DNA from 3 places in the Proteus sp. MB838 genome. Region 3 is predicted to be linked to each of the others. Evidence: predicted binding sites of a transcription regulator. Region 3 holds the regulator's gene; each other region holds the start of a gene.
What was found. Region 3 encodes CRP, which controls carbon source genes, mostly activating them, when cyclic AMP is high. Its sites were predicted from a motif close to ATGTGANNNNNNTCACAT; they were not measured.
Positions count from the first base shown of each region.

Region 1: msrB (peptide-methionine (R)-S-oxide reductase MsrB) is a predicted target of CRP. The motif match lies at 6,733-6,750, and genes of this name have one in related genera.
Region 2: adhE (bifunctional acetaldehyde-CoA/alcohol dehydrogenase) is a predicted target of CRP. The motif match lies at 3,869-3,886, and genes of this name have one in related genera.

Region 1 is NZ_BAABMO010000008.1:53,358-61,661, reverse strand. It holds gene selD (selenide, water dikinase SelD) at 1-807, opposite strand, end outside; gene ACYUCW_RS05420 (NAD(P)H nitroreductase) at 822-1,373, opposite strand; gene sppA (signal peptide peptidase SppA) at 1,932-3,788, shown strand; gene ansA (asparaginase) at 3,995-5,017, shown strand; gene pncA (bifunctional nicotinamidase/pyrazinamidase) at 5,039-5,680, shown strand; gene ACYUCW_RS05400 (YeaC family protein) at 5,817-6,098, opposite strand; gene msrB (peptide-methionine (R)-S-oxide reductase MsrB) at 6,178-6,615, opposite strand; gene gapA (glyceraldehyde-3-phosphate dehydrogenase) at 6,957-7,952, shown strand; gene ACYUCW_RS05385 (D-hexose-6-phosphate mutarotase) at 8,067-8,304, shown strand, end outside.
Region 2 is NZ_BAABMO010000008.1:72,718-81,021, reverse strand. It holds gene ACYUCW_RS05510 (ABC transporter permease) at 1-499, shown strand, start outside; gene ACYUCW_RS05505 (ABC transporter permease) at 499-1,329, shown strand; gene ACYUCW_RS05500 (ABC transporter ATP-binding protein) at 1,322-2,158, shown strand; gene ACYUCW_RS05495 (ABC transporter ATP-binding protein) at 2,148-2,861, shown strand; gene ACYUCW_RS05490 (YchE family NAAT transporter) at 2,954-3,598, opposite strand; gene adhE (bifunctional acetaldehyde-CoA/alcohol dehydrogenase) at 4,113-6,776, shown strand; gene ACYUCW_RS05480 (thymidine kinase) at 7,953-8,304, opposite strand, start outside.
Region 3 is NZ_BAABMO010000024.1:22,579-30,882, forward strand. It holds gene ACYUCW_RS11605 (LysE family translocator) at 602-1,207, opposite strand; gene ACYUCW_RS11610 (hydrolase) at 1,307-2,287, shown strand; gene ACYUCW_RS11615 (YheU family protein) at 2,284-2,505, shown strand; gene ACYUCW_RS11620 (phosphoribulokinase) at 2,579-3,448, shown strand; gene ACYUCW_RS11625 (OsmC family protein) at 3,537-3,944, opposite strand; gene crp (cAMP-activated global transcriptional regulator CRP) at 4,257-4,889, shown strand; gene ACYUCW_RS11635 (aspartate aminotransferase family protein) at 4,977-6,194, opposite strand; gene ACYUCW_RS11640 (aminodeoxychorismate synthase component II) at 6,312-6,887, opposite strand; gene ppiA (peptidylprolyl isomerase A) at 7,260-7,832, opposite strand; gene yihA (ribosome biogenesis GTP-binding protein YihA/YsxC) at 8,107-8,304, shown strand, end outside.

The DNA of each region.
Region 1 (8,304 bases), on a different contig from region 3:
TACACATCCTTGCTCTATATACGCTTCTACTTCAGGTAATCGTGGTACTTGTGAAAAGTGAATAGTGGCTTGTAATCCAGAGCCTTCACAAATCTCGCTAAGGTGACCTAATAGACCAAAACCTGTCACATCGGTCATTGCCGTAACCCCTTCAATATCAGAAAAATCAGTACCCGCTTTATTCATACGGCACATAATTTCAGTAGCTAGGCCCTGATGCTCAGGTTTTAATAAGCCTTTTTTCTCTGCGGTAGTTAATACCCCAATACCTAAAGGTTTAGTTAAAAAAAGTTGGCATCCTGCTTTAGCAGCACTGTTTTTCTTAATTTTACTCACCGGTACAACGCCCGTTACCGCTAAACCAAAAATAGGCTCAGGGGCATCAATCGAATGCCCACCAGCAAGGGAAATCCCCGCTTCTTGACAGGCGGCTCGCCCACCTTCGATAACTTCACGAGCAATTTCAGGCGCAAGTTTATCAATTGGCCAACCTAAAATTGCTATTGCCATAATAGGTTTACCCCCCATAGCGAAAATATCACTAATCGCATTAGTCGCCGCAATACGCCCAAAGTCATAGGGGTTATCAACAATTGGCATAAAAAAATCAGTGGTACTGATAATTCCAGTGCCATTACCTAAATCATAAACAGCGGCATCATCTTTCGTTTCATTACCAACCAATAAATGGGGATCGTGAAACTTAGCCTGTTCACTATGTAAAATCGTTTCCAAAACTTTTGGTGAAATTTTGCAGCCACATCCGGCACCATGACTGTATTGTGTTAAACGAATTGCTTCAGACATAACATGTCATCCTTTTAAAAATAAGTCACAAAATCAGTTAAATCAGCAGGAGAAACCGTTGTAGGTGCTTTCAATGCGGGAGTACCAAGATATAAGAAACCAACAATATGGTCGTGCTCTCCACAACCTAATCCCGCTCTTACCACTGGATCATGAGTCCAAGAGCCTGAACGCCAAATACCACTATAACCTTGTGCCACTGCAGCCATTTGCATCGCCTGAACACAACAGCCTGCCGCAACAATTTGCTCCCATTCAGGAACTTTAGGATGCGCTTTAACTTTGGCAATCACGGTAATAATTAAAGGTGCACGAAAAGGTGCGTTTTTTGCTTTTTCTTCTACCTCAGCACCTAGTTGACTCACCACCGCCGCTTTATGTAATAATTGACTAAAACGCTCAATACCATCCTCTTTCATCACGACAAAGTGCCAAGGTTTAAGGGCGCCATGATCGGGGGCTCTCATACCTGCTTGTAAAATAGCTTCAAGCTGTTGGTTATTTGGGGCTGGAGTAGTCAGTCGAGACGCTGAACGTCGATTTAAAAGCAGTGTTAATGCATCCATTTTTGTATTCTCCTGTCAGTATTATTGTAGCAAAATCCCTTAAGAGCAGGGATAGACAGTTGTTATCAATTCGCAGTATAACAAAATGTTATATTACCACCACCGAGAAATTTAAGCGGATATTTTTAGCTAAAATAGGATTGTACTTAAGCCAATATTGAGCGTTTGTTCAAAATATGAATGTGTTAGCTTTTAGGTGTAATACACTGCCCAAGCGCAATAAAATACGTGACAGACTTTCGCTAGTCGCTATATTAGAATGGTGTTTAAATATTTGCAGTCTAAGTAGTCAATCGAGTTTTGTTATTAAAGGATCGAAGTGAGATGTAGGGAATATTAGCGTTTTTTATTCTAAAAATAGCCGTGACCTTTGCTGTCTATTGCTCACCTGCAAGGCATACTCTCATGTAAATAAGGTATGTTGTGGCTATACAGCTAATTTCTTGAGTCGCTCAATATTGAAATAAATACTTTAATAATAGAAACTTAAACCTTTACCATCAATTCTAGCATAACTGTTTAGGATTAATTTTTAGCTTTACATGATGTGGAGATAATATGAGTAAAATTATGGAGTTAATCGGCACTATTTTTCGATTTAGTTGGCAGGCGATTAACTTTATCAGGAAACTAATCTTAAACGTTATTTTCTTCTTTCTACTTTTTATGGGTGTAGGACTCTATTTCATCGTCCAAGAAACGCAAAAACCTACAGATTATCAAGGTGCATTACTGGTTGATTTAAAAGGCGTTATTGTTGACCAAACAGCTAACCAAAATCCTTTAGGGCAAATGAGCCGAGAGCTTTTGGGTGTTTCGGGTAGCCAGTTACAAGAAAATTCGTTATTCGAAGTCGTTGATACCTTACGCAAAGCAGCGACTGACCCCAAAATTAAAGGAATGGTACTAAAACTTGACGAATTTGCTGGGGCAGACCAACCTTCACTCAATTATGTTGGTAAAGCGCTGACTGAATTTAAAAAAACAGGTAAACCTATCTATGCGATTAGTGGTTATTATAGCCAACCGCAATATTACTTAGCCTCTTATGCAGATAAAATTTATTTAGCATCACAAGGTGCTGTGGGTATTTATGGTTTAGGTTTTAGTAATCTCTATTACAAATCGCTATTAGAAAAACTTAAAGTTAATACCCATATATTCCGTGTAGGAACCTATAAATCAGCTGTTGAACCGCTGATGCGCGATAATATGTCTGATGAAGCCCGAGCCGCATCGAGTCGATTAGTTTCCGTACTCTGGTCTAATTATTTAACGCAAGTTGCAGAAAATCGTAGTATTACCAAGGAAGATGTTTTCCCTGGTGCAAAAGAGATGATAGTTGAGCTGCGTAAAGCCGATGGCGATAATGCTACTTATGCACTTAATCGCAAATTGGTCGATACTGTTAGCTCTTATGCCCAATTTGAAGCGGATATGAAAGAGACCTTTCAATGGGATCATGAAGCTAAGCAGTTTAACAATATTAGTATTTATGATTATGCTGATAACCTCACCGCATTCGCCCCAGAAAACGAAGACGGCAATATTGCGGTTGTGGTCGTTCAAGGCGCAATTATTGATGGTGAAAGCATTCCTGGCTCCGCAGGTGGTTCAACCATTGCTAATCAAATCCGTCAAGCGCGTTTAAATCCTAATATTAGAGCATTAGTATTACGAGTTAATAGCCCCGGTGGTAGTGTGTCTGCATCTGAGCAGATCCGCAGTGAAATAGCCGCCTTTAAACAAGAGAAAAAACATGTCGTGGTTTCAATGGGCGGAATGGCTGCATCAGGGGGATATTGGATCTCTACACCTGCGAGTAAAATTATCGCTAGCCCTTCAACATTAACAGGCTCTATTGGTATATTTGGTGTCATCAATACCTTTGAAAATAGCTTAGAATCAATAGGTGTGCATAGTGATGGCGTGAGTACATCACCTCTTGCAGGGCTTTCGGTAACCAATAAATTACCAGAAGATTTTTCAGAGCTATTCCAACTTAATATTGAAAGTGGCTATAAAACATTCCTGAAATTAGTAGCTGAATCACGTAATAAAACACCGGCACAAGTTGATCGTATTGCGCAAGGTCGTGTTTGGGTTGGCGTTGATGCTAAACAAGTAGGATTAGTTGATGAATTTGGTGATTTCGATGATGCTATTAATGCAGCAGCAACCATGGCAAAAATCAAACAACCAGTCATTGATTGGATGAAACCGGAATTAAGCTTATCAGAGCAAATATTAATGAGCTTATCGGCCAATGCAAAAGCCATTATTCCTGATCCATTACAAGCCTATTTACCTGCACCGGTATTTAAAGAAGTTAAAACACAAACTGAGTTTTATCGTAATATGAACGATCCGCAAAACCGCTATGCGTATTGTTTATCTTGTGGTGATATTCAATAAATAAGTGTGCTCCCGCTCAATATGAGCGGGATTATCTTAGCCTTTGATTATTTTTTAGTTATTTTGCTAAATGGTGTAAATAATGATTTAAAACATCAATTACTGTATTTCAATTGTGCTTTTTGTCTCCCCTTTCTTTTTTTATTCTGCAAACCCCCTATAATCAACTCTTTCTTATCGCTTAATTCATAAGAGTGTTAGGTCTGATGCAAAAAAAATCCATTTACGTTGTGTATACTGGTGGAACTATCGGTATGCAACATTCTGATCACGGCTATATACCTGTATCAGGACATTTACAACGCCAATTAGCTAAGATGCCCGAATTCCATCGTGAAGAGATGCCCAACTTCACAATCAAAGAGCACCTTCCTTTAATTGATTCATCAAATATTACCCCCGAAGATTGGCAATCTATCGCTGATGATATTAGCGAGAATTATTGCCACTATGATGGTTTTGTCATCTTGCATGGTACCGATACCATGGCATTTACCGCTTCTGCACTTTCCTTTATGTTTGAAGGGCTGGCAAAACCAGTTATCGTCACCGGCTCTCAAATTCCATTAGAAGCTTTACGCTCAGATGGACAAACTAACCTATTAAATGCTCTCTATATTGCTGCACATCATCCGATTAATGAAGTTGCACTGTTTTTCAACAATACTCTGTATCGTGGTAATCGTGCGATAAAAGCACATGCAGATGGCTTCAATGCTTTTGCTTCTCCTAATAGTGCGCCTTTATTAGAAGCAGGCATTAATATTAAAACGTTTAAAATAAACCCATTACCTAAGCCAAAAGGTGAGTTTATTGCTCATCATATTACCCCTCAACCAATTGGTGTGGTGACAATATATCCAGGGCTTTCTGATGAGGTGGTGAAAAATATCTTAATGCAACCCGTTAAGGCACTTATTTTGCGATCTTATGGTGTGGGTAATGCTCCTTCTCATCCTGCCTTGTTATCAACGCTACGCGAAGCAACTGAGCGCGGTATTGTCGTTGTTAACCTAACACAATGTATTTCTGGTCGTGTCAATATGGGAGGCTATGCAACAGGACAAGCACTTGCCGATGTTGGGGTGATCAGTGGTTATGATATGACTTTTGAAGCAGCGTTAACTAAACTCCACTATCTACTTAGTCAGCAATATAGCTATACTGAGATCTGCCGTTTAATGCAACAAAACCTCCGTGGTGAAATGACATTAAACGATGACGACTAGGTCTAATCAAAGGTAACTCCTGTGAAAAATTTAGCGTTATTATTAGTTGATCTACAAAATGATTTCTGTACCGGTGGCGCATTGGCTGTTAAGGAAAGTGATACCGTCATAGATACGGCAAATCGACTTATTGATTATTTTCAACGCCATCAGCGTCCTATTATTGCGAGTAAAGATTGGCATCCCGCAGATCATCTCAGCTTTGCAAAAAATTCAGGTACTGTTGTTGGCGAAATTGGCCAATTAAATGGCCGTCCACAAGTTTGGTGGCCAGTGCATTGTGTACAAAATAGTCATGGCGCTGATTTTCATCCCTTATTAAGGGATGATTTAATTAGTCATATTATTTATAAAGGTCAAAATCGACTTATCGATAGTTATAGTGCTTTTTTTGATAATGACCATGAATATCAAACAGGATTACATACTCTTTTACAAAGCATGCAGATCGAGCATCTCACCATTTTAGGGATAGCAACTGATTATTGCGTTAAATTTACCGTGTTAGATGCATTACAATTGGGTTATCAAGTATCAGTGGTTATGGATGGTTGTCGAGGTGTCAATATTCAACCAGATGATAGCCAACTCGCATTTAATCAAATGCAACAACGTGGGGCAGTTTTAGTTGATTCAGTAACAATGCTTAAAAGTGACAAATAATATAAACAACATGATTAGCAATTATCATTCTCTACTTGTATGAATAGTAGAACTAAAAAGTGGTGATTTATCCAAATAATAAACTAATAAATCACCACCGTTACGCTAACTTTCATTATTTAAATTTAAAAACGTCTTAATCATCATCCATTGGTGTTAATGTGGCTAAACGTTCAGCTTGAAATTGCGCTTTTAGCTCTTGTTTGCTTTTCATCGTAATTTGTCCGTTTGTGCCAACAGTCATATGTTCCGGATTATGGTTATTCTGTGCTTGCCATAAGAGAACAATTTGCATGCAATGCTCTTTTTGCTCTGCCGTGAGTGCAACGCCGTCTGGCCATTTACCTAGCTCAACTGCGGTAGAAAGACGTTGATAAATCTCAGGTGTGACCATTGAAATTAAATCATTAACTTCCATTGATTGCTCCATATATCAAATTACCACGCAAAAGCTGAATCGTTTTTTTATTTGTTAATTTATTGTTAATAGTAACTGTTTAGCCCTTTTGCACTTCACCTGTTTCTGTATTGCTAAATGCCAAAGAGGCAGAATTAACACAATAACGTTGTCCTGTCGGTGCTGGGCCATCATTAAATACATGCCCTAAATGAGCACCACATTGATGACAGCGGATCTCTGTTCTTTTCATATTATGCGAAAAATCATCAAGATAAAGAATTGCATCATCACTTACAGGTTGATAAAAACTTGGCCAGCCACATCCTGCATCAAATTTAGTTTCCGAATAAAACAAAGGCGCAGAACAACATAAGCAATGATAAATACCTGTTTCTCTATTATGTAATAATTTACCACTAAACGGCGGTTCAGTACCCCGCTGTTGCGTCACATAATGCTGCATTTCATTGAGGTTTGATAAATCAATGTGATTGTTATCACTTGAAATATGCACTTTTTTTTCATTATTGCTCATAAACACCTCACACTGACAAAAATGTTTTTTAAAACAACAGCAAATAATAACAAAGATTTAACAACAAATCTGGAAAATATAGTCTAAAATCAATGAGAGTAATCTTTAGTTTTTGAAATGTGATACATTTCACATAACGGAGCAAAGGTAACTTCATTTATCGGCAATGATCCCGATAATACACAGCGTAATATTTATCTAAAACGACCAATCCTTAAGCAAAAAGTGTTTTTTTAATTGATTTTTTGCAATTATTGACACGATTCCGCTTGACGACTGGCGCGGTTTTGGTAACTTTAGAAGCAACTTTTTAATTCACTAATAAAGCTGGTGGAATACATATGACTATCAAAGTAGGTATTAATGGTTTTGGTCGTATCGGCCGCATCGTTTTCCGTGCTGCACAAGAACGTTCAGATATCGAAATCGTAGGTATTAACGATCTGTTAGACGCAGAATACATGGCATACATGCTGAAATACGATTCAACTCATGGTCGTTTCAACGGTACTGTTGAAGTAAAAGATGGCCACCTCGTTGTTAATGGTAAAACCATCCGCGTAACATCAGAAAGAGATCCAGCAAACCTGAAATGGAACGAAATTGGTGTTGATGTTGTTGCTGAAGCAACTGGTCTGTTCTTAACTGACGAAACTGCACGTAAACACATCCAAGCTGGTGCGAAAAAAGTTGTTCTGACTGGTCCTTCAAAAGACAGCACACCTATGTTCGTTATGGGTGTAAACCACAAATCATATGCAGGTCAAGATATCGTTTCTAACGCATCTTGTACAACTAACTGCTTAGCGCCTTTAGCAAAAGTTATCAACGACAAATTCGGTATCGTTGAAGGTCTGATGACAACTGTTCACGCAACAACTGCAACTCAACGTACTGTTGATGGTCCTTCAATGAAAGACTGGCGTGGTGGTCGTGGTGCTTCTCAAAACATCATCCCTTCATCAACTGGTGCTGCTAAAGCAGTAGGTAAAGTTATTCCTGAACTGAACGGCAAACTGACTGGTATGTCTTTCCGTGTTCCTACTCCTAACGTTTCTGTTGTTGACTTAACTGCACGTCTGGAAAAACCAGCAACTTATGCTCAAATCTGTGAAGCAATCAAAGAAGCTGCCGAAGGCGAACTGAAAGGCGTTCTGGGTTACACTGAAGATGCAGTTGTTTCAACTGACTTCAACGGTGAAGTATTAACTTCAGTATTCGATGCTAAAGCAGGTATCGCGCTGAATGACAACTTTGTTAAATTAGTTTCTTGGTACGATAACGAAGTTGGTTATTCAAACAAAGTTCTAGATCTGATTTCTCATATCTCTAAATAATTAGAGTTTAGAAAGCCAAGATTGATTTTAGAGCCACCCTTTCGGTGGCTCTTTTATTTTTTTACTCGGCAGTTTATTGTATTCAAATAGTCCGCGACATAAGGTTATAAAATAATGAATGAGAAAATTTTTTCTTTGCCGGTTATTGAACAAATATCACCTTACTTAAGTCGACGCCAATTAGGTGAACTCCCTATTCTGGTGATCTCTCACCCCAAAGTACGTGCGGCTATTAGTCTTCAAGGAGCCCATCTTATCGCATGGCAACCCGCACAAACGCATCCCGTTTTGTGGCTCAGTGAAGATGCCTTATTTACTCCCGGTGTTGCTATTCGTGGTGGTATCCCTATTT
Region 2 (8,304 bases), on a different contig from region 3:
TGATATTTATCAATTTACCATTGAGCCTGTAACCGGCTTTGCCTTGATTGACACTCTACTGGCAGGTGATAAAGATGCCTTTCTAAACGCTCTATCACATCTCATATTACCGGTTTCTCTGCTAGCCTATTTTGCGCTGGCATCTATTACCCGTTTAACACGCTCTGCCTGTTTAAATGAGATGAATAAAGAGTATGTCACTCTCGCCAGAGCAAAAGGGATTGGCGAATTACGTCTCTTATTTACCCATGTATTACCTAATATTCGCGGTGTGTTGATGACCATTATCGCCTTGTCTTATACAGGGATGTTAGAAGGTGCCGTATTAACAGAAACAGTATTTTCTTGGCCGGGGATTGGTCGTTATCTCACAACGGCTCTCTTTGCGGGTGATACCACCGCAATTATGGGGGGCACACTTGTTATTGGTCTATGTTTTGTGCTGATTAATAATATGACAGATATCGTTATTCGTTTGACTGATCCGAGGTTACGCTAATGTCACTCTCCTTTTTAACAAAAATAGCGCGTTCACCTTCAGCGTTTATCGGTCTGTCATTGCTGCTCCTTCTGCTACTAATTGCCATTTTTGCCCCTTGGTTAGCGCCTTATGATCCGAATTGGCAACACGCTGCACAACGCTTATTAGCCCCTAATGCCGCACACTGGTTAGGTACTGATAGTTATGGTCGCGATATTCTTTCACGCTTAATTTATGGTACACGCCCAATGTTAGGTTTGGTGGGCCTTGTTGCCTTGATAACACTACCATTAGGGCTATTTATTGGCATTTTATCCGGTTATTACGGCGGTTGGACAGAGCGGATTTTAATGCGTTTTACCGACATCATTATGTCTATGCCCTCCTTAATTTTAGCCTTTGCCTTTGTCGCCATGTTAGGGCCGGGATTACTTAACGGTGCATTAGCCCTTGCACTTACAGCATGGCCGGCTTATGCCCGCCAAGCCCGTAGTGAAATTCAACACTTACGTAATAGTGATTACCTTGCAGCCGCTGAAATGATGGGAATTAACGGTATTAGACTATTATGGGGGCACATTCTTCCTTTATGTTTACCGTCTGCCATTGTACGTTTAGCCCTTAATTTAGCGGTGATCATTCTTGCTGCAGCAGGTTTAGGTTTCCTTGGGCTAGGTGCTCGCCCTCCCATGGCGGAATGGGGAGCAATGATTGCCGAAGGGATGCCCGTTATTTTTGATCAGTGGTGGGTGGCAGCTATTCCGGGTACGGCAATTTTAATCAGTAGCCTTGCTTTTAACTTATTGGGTGATGGATTACGCGATGTATTAGGAGAAAGCCATGAATAAAGCCCCTTTAATCGAAGTCGATAATCTGTGTATTGATTTTCCACGTGCTAGAGTGGTGAATAATGTCTCTTTTCAGCTAGGACAAGAGCGGTTAGCGCTGGTGGGTGAATCTGGTTCAGGAAAATCGATGACGGCACGCTCATTAATGGGCTTAGTGCGTAAGCCGGGCAAAGTTTCTGCTGATAAATTGCATTTTATGGGGGACGATCTCCTCGCTTATTCTCCTAAGCAATGGAACCAGTTACGAGGAAAAACAATATCAATGGTATTACAAGATCCTCGTTATGCATTAAACCCAGTGAAAACCATTTATCAGCAAGTAGAAGAAACGGTAAAACTCCATCAAAAATTATCCCATAAAGATCGACATGCATTAATTACTGAAACTTTGCTTTCCGTGGGATTACCGGAACAGAGTATTTCTCGCTACCCCGGTGAATTATCGGGCGGTATGGGACAACGCGCGATGATCGCTATTGCGCTGATTAATAACCCAACGGTATTGATTGCAGATGAGCCAACTTCCGCACTAGATGCACAGCTACGACATCAAATATTAGAACTTATCATTACCCAATGCGCACAACGAGATATGGCTTTGTTGTTAATTAGCCATGATCTACCTTTAGTGGCTGAATATTGTGATCGTGTTATGGTCATGTATCAAGGAGAGCAAGTGGATGAGCTTGAGGCAAAAGCATTATCTCAAGCCACACATCCATACACCCGCACCTTATGGACCTGTCGCCCTAATGCGAGTACCTATGGCACACAATTACCGGTATTAGATAGAACACTGAATTTTAAAGGTACACCTTATGCTAATTGATATTCATCATTTACGCGTTCAATTTGAACAAAATAGACAGATTAAGCAGGTGGTAAAAGGTGTCAATCTACAAGTTAAACAAGGCGAAACCTTTAGTTTAATTGGTCGTTCTGGTTGCGGTAAATCAACTGTATTACGGGTTATAGCCGGATTATTACATCATTGGCAAGGGGATATTAAGTTGTTAGGGCAAGCAATCAAGCCACAGCAACGCTTTCAAGGTAAGTTACGCCGTAACATACAGATGGTGTTTCAAGATCCCTATGCTTCATTACACCCTCAACATCGGATAGAACGAGCATTTATTGAGCCGTTAAAAATTCATCATATTGCTTATGATAAAACAACAATAACCTCAGCGTTAGAGCAAGTCGGTTTAGAAGGCGATATTGCTTATCGTTATCCACATCAACTATCAGGTGGACAACGTCAACGTGTGGCTATAGCCAGAGCATTACTGTTGCAACCACAGTTGTTATTGTTAGATGAGCCAACCTCTGCACTGGATATGTCGGTACAAGCAGAAATTTTAAATCTGCTTAATACCTTAAAAAAACAACATAACATGACTTACCTTTTGGTCAGCCATGATGCAGATGTTATTGCACATATGTCGGATAGCGCAGCGCTAATGGAAGAGGGTCAATTGACTTGCTATTATGATAGAAAAGCGCTTTCTCAAGGGCTTCATCGTCTTGATTAATTAAAAATAGCCACAAAAAAGATAACAAAGAGAGAAATGATAAGAGCAGTATTAAATATCAATACTGCTCTATTGGTAATATTACACTGTGCTTATACTAATAATCCCGGAAAAATAGAACGTAACCCGGTGACAATAAATTCAATACCTAACGACATCAACAATAACCCCATAATACGCGTAACAACGTTGATACCGGTTTGACCTAAGTATTTAACTAATAAAGTGGCACTACGAAACAGTAACCAGCAACAAAAAGCAAAAAAGATACTGGTCGCAGCAAGACCTAAGAAATTAGTCACCCCTTCCCAGCGTGAACTCCAAACAATACAGGAGCTAATTGCGCCAGGACCTGCCATCAATGGCAATGCTAAAGGCACCACCGCAACACTGCTACGTACTGCTGATTCATTTTTTTCTTGGTTATTTTGTTTATCTTCTCCTAAGCGCCCATTTATCATGGTCATTGCGATTGTCACTATCAGCATCCCCCCAGCGATACGAAATGAGTCAATAGAGATGCCAAAAATACTCAGTATCGAATCACCTATTAATAGGGAAATAACCAAAATAATCGCAACGGAGCCATTGGCAATTAAGTTTGTTTTATTACGTCCTGCATCCGTTTGATAACTCGTCATACTGATAAATACAGGCAAGATCCCTATCGGGTTTACAATAGCAAAAAGACCGACAAAAAATTTAATATAACCGGATAAATCCAGCAGTGCCCCCATGAAAAGCCCCTTCTTGGCTAATAAACATGCGAATTATGCTCTAAAAGATAGAGTAACTCCAAAAAATGCGCGTTACTTTAAATCAATAAACCAGTTAATTCTATTACTTAACATTATTTTGGCTAAATTTTTCGCTAGTAAACAACCATAACTCTAGTGATTTAATTTTATATCCTAGAGAGTCTTACAACAAAAAAATAGTCCATTTATTTTTGTAATTAATTATCATTACCATTTAAACACTTGCTGAAAGGTGTCAGCTTGCTATTATTGTGATGTAGATCACTTTAATTAATTAGAAAAATGATAAGCTGTCATCATTCAGAAAAAGGAGATCTTTTTAAAATATATTTGTATTTGTTATTGTTTTTTCTTAGCTTTTTAAGCAAATTAGAGCTTCTAATAATAATGACTTAAATAAGTATAGAAATTTTGATTTGAGCTATTCTTATTTAGTGATGATTTTACCGGCTAATTTGCTTAAAAAGTTTAACATTTTATCAGGAGTCTCTTTATGTCTGTAACTAACGTTACTGAACTCAATGATCTGGTTGCTCGTGTAAAAAAAGCTCAGCTTGAATTTGCTAACTTTTCTCAAGAAAAAGTTGATGCAATTTTTCGTGCTGCTGCATTAGCTGCCGCTGACGCCCGTATTCCTCTTGCAAAATTAGCTGTTGAAGAGTCTGGCATGGGTATCGTTGAAGATAAAGTGATCAAAAACCACTTTGCTTCAGAATATATCTACAATGCGTATAAGGACGAAAAAACCTGCGGTATTTTGTCTGAAGATTTAACCTACGGTACTATCACTATTGCTGAACCTATCGGTATTATCTGTGGTATCGTGCCAACCACTAACCCTACTTCTACCGCTATTTTTAAAGCATTAATCAGCTTAAAAACACGCAACGGTATTATTTTCTCTCCACATCCACGGGCGAAATTAGCCACAAACCGTGCGGCTGAAATTGTGTTAAACGCTGCAATCGCCGCGGGTGCACCAAAAGATATTATCGACTGGATCGATGAACCTTCAGTGGCATTATCCAATGCATTAATGCACCATGATGATATTAACCTGATCTTAGCAACAGGTGGCCCAGGAATGGTAAAAGCCGCTTACAGTTCAGGTAAACCTGCTATCGGTGTTGGTGCGGGTAATACTCCTGTTGTTATTGATGACTCAGCAGACATTAAACGTGCAGTTGCTTCTATTTTGATGTCAAAAACCTTTGATAATGGGGTTATTTGTGCTTCAGAGCAATCTGTTATCGTCGTAGACAGTATCTATAAACAAGTTCGTGAACGTTTCGCCACTCACGGCGGCTACATGTTAACCGGTAAAGAGTTAAAAGCTGTTCAAGATATTATCTTAAAAGATGGTAACTTGAATGCGGCCATCGTTGGTCAACCGGCAGTGAAAATCGCAGAAATGGCCGGTATTGAAGTGCCTGTTAACACTAAGATTTTAATTGGTGAAGTTAAAGAAACTACTGATGCAGAACCTTTTGCTCACGAAAAACTATCTCCTCTGTTAGCAATGTACCATGCACAAAACTTTGAAGATGCGGTACATAAAGCAGAAAAATTAGTTGAAATGGGCGGTATTGGTCATACTTCTTGTTTATATACCGATCAAGACAACTGTCCTGAACATGTTGCCTACTTTGGCGACAAAATGAAAACTTCCCGTATTTTAATCAATACACCGGCATCACAAGGGGGTATTGGTGACTTATACAACTTTAAACTCGCTCCTTCTCTCACTTTAGGCTGTGGCTCATGGGGTGGTAACTCCATTTCTGAGAACGTAGGGCCAAAACACCTTATCAACACTAAAACCGTGGCGAAAAGAGCAGAAAATATGTTGTGGCACAAACTTCCTAAATCAATTTATTTCCGCCGTGGTTGCTTACCTATTGCACTGGAAGAGATTGCAACTGATGGTAAAAAACGCGCATTTATCGTTACAGACAGTTTCTTATTCAACAACGGTTACGTTGATGAAGTGACCAATGTACTGAAAAAATTTGGTGTTGAAACGGAAGTTTTCTTTGAAGTTGAAGCAGATCCAACATTAAGTGTCGTACGCAAAGGTGCAGAGCAGATGAACAGCTTTAAACCTGATGTGATCATCGCATTAGGTGGCGGTTCACCAATGGATGCGGCTAAGATTATGTGGGTAATGTATGAACACCCAGAAACACACTTCGAAGAATTAGCATTACGCTTTATGGATATCCGTAAACGTATTTATAAATTCCCGAAAATGGGTGTGAAGGCTCAAATGGTAGCAATTACCACAACATCAGGTACAGGCTCTGAAGTTACACCATTTGCTGTTGTGACTGATGATGAAACAGGCCAAAAATATCCATTAGCAGACTACGCATTAACGCCAGATATGGCGATTGTAGATGCCAATCTGGTGATGAATATGCCTAAATCACTCTGTGCTTTTGGTGGTTTAGATGCGGTGACTCACGCATTAGAAGCTTATGTTTCTGTATTAGCCAATGAGTATTCTGATGGTCAGGCACTGCAAGCTCTGAAATTGCTGAAAGAATATCTGCCAGCAAGCTATCATGAAGGTGCTAAAAATCCGGTTGCTCGTGAGCGTGTCCACAATGCAGCCACCATCGCAGGTATTGCATTTGCTAACGCCTTCTTAGGGGTTTGTCACTCAATGGCGCATAAATTAGGCTCTGAATTCCATATTCCTCATGGTCTTGCCAATGCGTTATTAATTTCTAACGTTATTCGTTATAACGCGAATGATAACCCAACAAAACAGACTGCATTTAGCCAATATGACCGTCCACAAGCACGTCGTCGTTATGCTGAAATTGCTGATCACTTAGAACTGTCTGCTCCTGGTGATCGCACAGCCGCTAAGATTGAAAAACTGTTAGCTTGGTTAGAAGAGATGAAATCTTCATTAGGTATCCCTGCTTCTATCCGTGAGGCGGGCGTACAAGAAAGTGATTTCTTAGCGAAAGTGGATAAATTATCAGAAGATGCGTTTGATGATCAGTGTACTGGTGCTAACCCACGTTATCCGCTGATCTCTGAGTTAAAACAACTGTTATTAGATTCTTACTACGGCCGCGAATTTAACGAGCACCCTGTTGCTGAGGTAAAAGAAGCGAAGCCTGCGAAAAAAAGCAGTAAGAAATAATAGCGCTATCTCTGTATTAACAGATTAGCCTTCAATCTTCGATGATTGCTTTACTATAAAACCAGCCACAAGGCTGGTTTTATTTTGTCTATCAATGGATAACAATAATGTTCTAATCCCCTTATCTCTCAATTTATTTTTCTTCCTTGTATTTAATATGACGTCCAGCAAGATAGATGAGATAGCCGCCTTGTGATTATCACTTTTAGATATCCATTACTAAAACAGCACCAATCGCCCTCTCCCTCATTTTTATCAACATCCATCTCTTTATTCAACTTAACCGTGATTAAGCGCTTAACGTGCTTTACAGCGCCTTGATATCTGATTACCTAGAAATGAAAACGCTAAAATTTCTCATTGAGTTAAACCACACGACACAATTATTCTTATGATAAGGCTTATCGCACAAAAATGAGAGTTGAGCAAAAGTAGGCACTATTAATGTAATAAAATGAGGTGCTTATTTTTTAATAAGCACTTTTTACCGCAACACCATAAAAAAGAGAAATATCAAAAGATTTTGATCTATCGAAGAAAGGAATAAACTTATAAAAATAAAATTTCAATAAAATATTATCGAACTCACTTTTGCTTATTAAGCAGTATATAACATTCAAAGTAGGGGCTATTTGTATATTTTTTATCTAATAAATACTACTTTAGTGGTAATTCGCATGTTTATATTTGGTCTATTAAGCACAGTTTCCTCTTTTTTACTCATAACCAATATGAATATTTAGATATAAACATTTCACCTGAGCCATTAAATGGTTGAAATATTTTTTCACTCACAAGCATTTTTTCTCTTCTTTATTCAGTTTTATTAAACTATAAATAATGGCGAAGTATCAAATGTCATCATCTTAGAACATTTGTAAAAATCAATATCTACATCACAAAACAAAGAACCTACGTATATCTGATTACCTTTTTATTGATTAAAGATAATGAAACAGAGAAAACGAATAAATGTTTCTAGAAAAAAACTAACATTTTTTTACATTATTGATGCTATTTTCAGTTATGAATTATAAAATACAGTAAATATAAAACGTAACTTCTAAAAATAGATAACCTTTTTTTAGTATAACAAGAGATAACATTTATTTAGACGATTATATTTCCTCCCCTCTATTCCCGCACCAATTAACAATAGAGAAGAGGAATTTTGCATTATAACTGTTCAATTCGTCCTTTTAACGTAGCCTCTGTATAATGTTTGCGGCACACTGAAACATATTTTTCATTACCACCTATTTCCACTTGTGCGCCGTCTGAAAGTACTTTCCCATTTGCCGCTAAGCGTAATACTTTATTTGCTTTACGCCCGCAGTAACAAACTGTTTTAAGCTCAACGAGCTTGTCAGCCCATGCAAGCAAATAAGCACTACCGGTAAATAATTCACCTCTAAAATCCGTTCTTAAGCCATAGGTTAAAACGGGTATATCATAACTATCGGTAATTTCACAAAGTTGCTCTACATGTGCTTTAGTCAAAAATTGGCATTCATCAATCAAAACACAA
Region 3 (8,304 bases):
CTACTCAATAGAAAATGTTAATAATATTAACAATACCTTTATAATAATTCTGTTTATGATTTTATCTAAAATTTTACGTATAAGCACATCTATTTTTAAACAAATTATAAATAATGCTTAAATTTTTTTAGTTTTTTGAAATAATTTATTCCTTAATATCACTGCAGATAAAACTCCATTAAATATCAATATATAGCATAATAATAAAATTTTATCCCATTGATAAATAATCATAAAATTAATGTTAATAAAAATAAACAACCAATAAACACTCAACAACTATGGTCAATCAAACGGAATAAATAATTCCTTGTCACAGCTACGATTAAAATTAAAGATAAAATAATCAAGAAATACACAAAACAACACTTTAATCATACTTAATATTATTAATAGATAATCATCAACAACGGTAATAAATAATTATGTGTAATGTGTGATTAAATAACATATTTGGGTATAATAATAATCGTAGAAAATGACTCAACATAGCTAAATTAGCTAATTAAACGCAATACAACAAAACAAGAGACTAACTAAACTAAAAAAAATATTATTTACAACAATAAAAAGAAATTAAATCATTTATTTTAGTCTATATTTATTCAATCCAAATCAATGGAATACACATGGCGGTTAATATCCCCATTATAATATTAAATAAGAACCATGCTCGTCTGCTTTGTAAAAAACGACTGATAAATGTTCCACCTAAAATCCATACCATACCAGCGATAAAATTAACCAACAACATCACAACACTAATCACACCAATCGATCCCAAATAACCATCACCGGCTAAACTAAAACTTCCTACGGCGCCTAGCCCCATCATCCAAGCTTTTGGATTTAAAAATTGCAATAATCCACCTTGAAACGCCGTCACTGTTTGGGGCACTTTACTTGAAATATCTAATCGTTGATAAGAAGCGGTTGCTGTTTTCCAAGCTAACCAACAAAGATAAATGCTACCAATAATCTTTAAACCGATATGCAATGCAGGATAAATAATCAATAATGTCGCAATACCAAACGCAGAGCTAAGTAATACACATTGCATTCCGACGATAATGCCTGCCATCAACGTTAAAGAGCGTTTTAAACCAACATGAGCCCCCGAAGAGGTTAATAGTAAATTATTAGGTCCGGGCGTAATGGCTGCAATAAAAAGGAAAACGCTCAACGAAACAACTAGGCTATTTGTCATAGTGAAATGCTCAAAGATGTGACAGATGTTTTATTTTCACCGAAAATAGCAGTATGTTATTTAGCAAACAAGCATTAATTCATTTTAATAAACGGAACTATGTCTCAATATTTTGATCCAATACCTTGGGCTAAGAATCCCCATTTACAGACACTTTTGCCTCGAATAGTGCGAAGAACGCCGCTATTAACGCCTTATTGGCAACGGCTTAATTTGCCTGATAATGATTTTGTCGACTTAGCATGGAGTGAAGAACCCAAAACAGCGCAACATAAGCCCCGTTTAGTTATCTTTCATGGTTTGGAAGGTAACTTTAATAGCCCTTATGTTCACGGCATGCTAGCCGCGGCGAAAGCGCGAGGATGGCTAGGTGTTGTCATGCATTTTCGAGGCTGCAGTGGCGAACCCAATCGGCAAAAACGTATTTATCATTCTGGTGAAACAGAAGATGCCCGCTATTTTCTGAATTGGTTAAAAGAGCAATTTGGCGAACAACCAACCGCAGCGGTAGGTTACTCTTTAGGAGGCAATATGCTGGCCTATTATCTTGCCGAAAGTGGTGAAAATGCGGTATTAGATGCTGCTGTTATAGTGTCAGCACCTTTGATGTTAGAACCTTGCTCAACCAAAATAGAGCGAGGATTTTCGCGCTTCTATCAATGGTATTTACTGAAAGGGTTAAAACGCAATGCAACTCGCAAATTGATCCGCTATCCCCAATCGTTACCTATTAGTCTATTAACCATTAAATCCATTAAAAAGTTACGTCAATTTGATGATCTGATCACGGCAAAAATTCACGGTTTCAAAGACGCCCTTGATTATTATCGTCAATGTAGCGCTCTCCCTTTACTCAATCAGATCAAAAAAAATACACTTATCATTCACGCCAAAGATGATCCCTTTATGTCTACAGAAGTGATACCTGATATCACAACATTACCCAAAAATATTGAATACCAATTAACAGAATTTGGTGGGCATGTAGGTTTTGTTAGTGGAAAACTCTCTAAGCCTGTAATGTGGCTTGAAAAACGTATCCCCGACTGGCTATCAACCTATTTGGAGAAAGTAAAATGATCATCCCTTGGCAAGAACTATCAACCGAAACGCTAGATAACTTGATTGAAAGTTTCGTTTTACGAGAAGGGACTGATTATGGTATGCAAGAGAAAACGCTTGAACAAAAAGTTGCCGACGTAAAAAAACAACTCGTCTCGGGTGAGGCCGTGTTAGTGTGGTCTGAGCTTCATGAAAGCGTCAACATTATGCCAGCTGCACAGTTTCGCCCTGATTGATCTTACCTAAGTTGGCACTATCACATCACATTTAACAATAAGGTATAGCCCTTATTTTGAAAAGGAACATGATATGTCAATCAAACACCCTATTATTGCTGTTACTGGTTCAAGTGGTGCAGGTACTACTACAACCAGCCAAGCTTTTCGTAAAATATTTCAGCAACTCAACGCCCATGCAGCCTCTATTGAAGGGGATAGTTTTCACCGTTATACACGCCCTGAAATGGATATGACCATTAGAAAAGCGAAAGAGCAAGGACGGCATATCAGCTATTTTGGCCCTGAAGCCAATGACTTTAATTTATTAAGTTCAACCCTAAGTCACTATAGCCAAACAGGGCAAGGGCAATTTCGCAAATATCTTCATTCTTATGATGAAGCAACCCCTTATAACCAATTACCCGGGACATTTACACCTTGGGAAGCATTGCCAGAAAAAACAGATATTTTATTTTATGAGGGATTGCATGGTGGAGTCGTTACCGATCAACATAATGTCGCTCAACACGTTGACCTATTAGTCGGTGTTGTGCCTATTGTTAACCTTGAATGGATACAAAAATTAATTAGAGACACCACAGAGCGCGGGCACTCTCAAGAAGCGGTGAGAGATTCTGTGGTACGTTCGATGGATGATTATATCAGTTACATCATTCCACAGTTTTCTCGTACTCATATCAATTTCCAACGCGTTCCTACGGTGGATACCTCTAATCCCTTCTCAGCTAAAGCTATTCCAACACTGGATGAAAGTTTTATTGTTATTCGCTTTCGTGGCTTAACCGATATCGATTTCCCTTATCTATTGGCAATGTTGCATGGTTCATTTATGTCGACTATCAATACTATTGTTGTTCCAGGAGGGAAATTAGGCTTAGCGATGGAATTAATCATGGCACCACTGGTGAAGAAATTATTGAATGGTGAAAAAATTAGCTAAAATAGATATGTTATTTTTGACGAAAATAATATCCCCGTATTTTAGGGATATTATTTTATATATTAAAATTTATTTTAAAATATCAAATTTATTCAGGATCTTTAATTTCAAAAGAGTGCGTAATATTGGCCGCTTTTCCTAACATTAAAGAAACAGAGCAATATTTTTCTGCTGATAATTGTACAGCTCGCTCAACAATTTTATCTGTCAACGCTTTGCCGGAAACAATGAAATGTAAATTAATATCAGTAAATAAACGAGGTGCCTCTTCACGACGCTTTGATGTTAATTTTACCTCACATTCAATGACTTGGTGGCGACCTTTACGTAAGATACTCACCACATCAATAGCACTACAACCACCCGCAGCAATTAATACCATTTCCATCGGACTAGGCACTTTATCACCTGAATTACCATCCATCATAACTTGATGGCCGGAAGATGATTCGCCAACAAAAGATAAATCTTCAACCCATTTAACACGTGCTTCCATTTTATTTTTCCCCTAAATACAACTAAGACTAAAAGAGTACATTCTCATAATTCAACTAGCAATTAGCAAATAGGTTTATTATGCTGACTGCGTAAAACGAGACTTAATGCGTTAACTGTGTTAAAAACAATATCTGCTTGATGATAGTGGTTAAGATCAATGCATTATTTTCTCATTTATTATAATCTATTCCTTATTAACTTTCCGAATTCTCAGGAAGTTAATCGGTAAAGATAGGATTTTAAGCACGCTGTATCAAAAGGGTGTCAATCCGTTTTGAAAGGCTGCATTAACGTACAGAGGATAACGCGAATGGTTCTCGGCAAGCCGCAAACAGACCCGACTCTTAAATGGTTTTTGTCACACTGCCATATTCACAAATATCCATCCAAGAGCACGCTGATCCACCAAGGTGAAAAAGCGGAAACACTTTATTATATTGTTAAAGGTTCCGTGGCTGTTCTTATTAAAGATGAAGAAGGAAAAGAGATGATCCTTTCCTACCTAAACCAAGGTGACTTCATCGGTGAACTTGGATTATTTGAAGAAGATCAAGAACGTAGTGCATGGGTTAGAGCAAAAACAGCCTGTGAAGTAGCAGAAATTTCCTATAAAAAATTCCGCCAATTAATTCAGGTCAATCCTGACATTCTGATGCGCCTTTCCGCTCAAATGGCGAATAGATTACAAACCACATCAGAAAAAGTAGGTAACCTTGCTTTCCTTGATGTAACAGGTCGTATTGCACAAACTTTATTAAATTTAGCTAAACAACCTGATGCAATGACGCATCCTGATGGCATGCAAATTAAAATTACACGTCAGGAAATCGGTCAAATTGTAGGTTGTTCACGTGAAACTGTAGGCCGTATTTTAAAAATGCTGGAAGATCAAAACCTCATTTCAGCACACGGTAAAACTATCGTTGTTTACGGTACTCGTTAAGTTGCATTGAAAACAGCCCATTTAACTGATGGACAGTGATTATTTTGTATGAAGCCCCATCGCAATGATGGGGTTTTACATTTGAATTCACTCTGCTTTTACAAACTCATCAAGCGCTTTTCGTAACGCATTCATGCCCTCTTGTAACTCTTCGAGGGTAATAATCAACGCTGGCGTAAAGCGTATTACATCAGCCCCGGCATTTAACATCATTAAGCCATGCTTAGAGGCCAGTGCAAGTAACTCTTTTGCTTTACCTGCATACAGTGGTGCTAACTGCGCGCCAATTAATAAGCCTTGTCCACGAATTTGAGAAAACACAGCATAAGTTTGGTTTATCGCCTGCAATTCATCCACTATCCAACGATGACGCTCACTGACACCTTCTAATACCGCCTGAGTGTTGATTAAATCAAAAGCAGCATTGCCTACTGCACAGGCTAATGGGTTCCCCCCATAAGTCGTACCATGTGTTCCTACCCCCATTACCGAAGCGATATCCTCGGTGGTTAACATCGCACTGAGAGGAAAACCACTACCTAATGCTTTGGCACTGGTAATAATATCGGGCTGTATATCATAGTGCATATAAGCAAATAGTTTGCCGGTTCGCCCCATACCCGTTTGTACTTCATCAAGAATTAATAGCGCTTGATGCTTATCACATAGTGTACGTAAGCCATGCATAAACTCCGCTGTCGCCGGTGTCACTCCGCCCTCACCTTGGATAGGCTCCAGTATTACGGCACAAGTATGAGAGTCAATCACGGCTTTTACAGCATCAAGAGAGTTAAAAGGGACATGTATAATATCCGCAGGTTTAGGACCAAAACCATCCGCATATTTAGGTTGTCCCCCAACAGAGACTGTAAAAAATGTTCTACCATGAAAGGCGTGGTGGAAGGCAATTATCTTCGTTTTATAAGGATTATGACGGGTAATAGCGTAATGTCGTGCTAATTTAAGTGCGGCTTCATTCGCTTCTGCCCCAGAATTGGCAAAAAAGACACGCTCAGCAAAAGTATGTTGGATTAATTTCTGAGCTAAACATAATGCTGGCTCATTAGTAAACACATTACTTACATGCCAAAGCTTCTCACTTTGCTCTTGCAGTGCTTTATTCAATAGTGGATGCGCATGCCCAAGCGCTAGAACAGCAATACCACCAGCAAAATCAATATAGGATTTTCCCTGTTGATCCCAAACACGGCTACCTTGCCCTTTAACAGGAATAAAATCTGCTGGTGAATAAATTGGCAACATTACCTGATCGTAAGTTGCCCTATTAATACGTTGATTTATCATTACCCCACCTGACCGACATTTAGCTATACAATGAAAATATAATCACTAAATATGAATAAAAAATCAAATAAGGTTTGATATAAAAGTGGATAATGACGCTAAATTTTCATTATCCAATTAATATTTAAGAAAATTATTTAATAACTCATGCCCTTGTTCACTCAGAATACTTTCAGGATGAAATTGCACACCTTCAATGGGTAAAGTACGATGACGTATCCCCATAATTTCATCAACATTCCCGTCATGTTGGCTCCATGCTGTAACCTCAAAAGGGACAGGCAAGGTTGTCGCATCAATCACTAAAGAGTGATAACGGGTAACGCTTAAAGGTCGATTAAGCCCTTTAAACACCCCTTGCTGATTATGGTGTATTAATGAATTTTTGCCATGCATCACTTCACGGGCTCTGATAACGGATGCACCAAAAGCTTGCCCAATCGCCTGATGACCAAGGCAAACACCTAAAATAGGTATTTCCCCGGCAAATCGCTGTATCGCCTCAAGAGAGATCCCTGCTTCATCTGGCGTGCAAGGTCCCGGAGAGATAACAAGATGTGATGGCATCATCTTTTCTATCTCTTTAAGCCCAATCTCATCATTACGTTTAACAACAACCTCCGCCCCCAGTTCACAAAAATACTGGTAAAGGTTGTAGGTAAACGAGTCGTAATTATCAATAAGTAACAGCATATTAGCTTATCCGACTGATTTTATTATCATTATCTGTTTTAATGCTATTTTGAAACCGTTATATCCCTGACAAAATAGCTCGTTATTCAACCGACCTGGATACAACGAAGCCGATTATCATAGCACAGGTGTAAAATATAAATAGTAAGTAAGAAAAGCTGTTGATTTATTGCGCAATAACAATAATGACGGTGATTATTCATCAATTAAGAGATAAATAAAGCAAACAAGCGCGGTACTAGAAGATCATATGTCAAAAACAAAGATCAGAAATAATTTTTTTGATCGACAATATCCAGAATGTGAGAACGCATTCTGGATATCTGTTCATTGACTGACTTAGGCTAGAGAAGTGTCTAACCTAATCACCCATTATTCTTTAACCACCTCAGCGGATAAAATCGTCACGGTTTTAACGGGTACATTTTGGTAAGGACCAATATTGCGGGTTTGCACTTGTGAAATTTTATCGACAACATCCATGCCTTTCACTACTTTACCAAACACCGCATAACCAAAATCACGTTGACCGTGATCTAAAAAGGCATTATCAGCAACATTAATAAAGAATTGGCTTGTGGCACTGTCTTTATCTGATGTACGAGCCATTGCAATGGTGCCTTTTAAGTTACGTAAGCCATTATCAGCCTCATTCTTAATCGGCTCTCGTGTCTGCTTTTGTTGCAAATCTGCCGTAAATCCCCCACCTTGGATCATAAATCCGGGGATCACTCGATGAAAAGTGGTCCCGTTATAGTAACCATCTTCGACATACTGAATAAAATTTTTCGTTGTGATAGGGGCTTTTTTATTATCCAGTGACAGTTCAATATTGCCTTCAGATGTGACTAATTTAACAAAGGTCTCTCCCGTTGCAGCCATTGCAAGGCTTGTTGTTGTCAAGGTGCAAGCGGTAACGAGAGTGACAAAAAAACGTTTTAACATGCAGGGATCCTTTACTTTAATAGTCTACAACTTACTTAATATGCAGCGATTTTAATTCGCTGGGGCAAATAGTGCCAATCATTTACCTTTATTTACGCACAATAAACGCATTTACATCATAACAGGGTAAATTTTCATGTTTAATTACTGTTATAAGTCGCTAAATTACGCCAAAATAGAGGGAATAGTTAATTAATCGATTTTCGATTCTCTATGCAAAACTCATCTTAGTATGCATGAGGAAGCGCATTATTTCAGAGAGGCTTATACCATAATGACCCAATTTAATTACCAAAAAGCACATTTCATTATCAGTGCACCTGATATCCGCCATTTACCACCAGATACAGGAATTGAAATTGCCTTTGCGGGTCGTTCTAATGCGGGTAAATCCAGTGCATTAAATGCACTAACGCAACAAAATGGATTGGCAAGAACCAGTAAAACACCCGGTCGTACTCAACTTATCAAT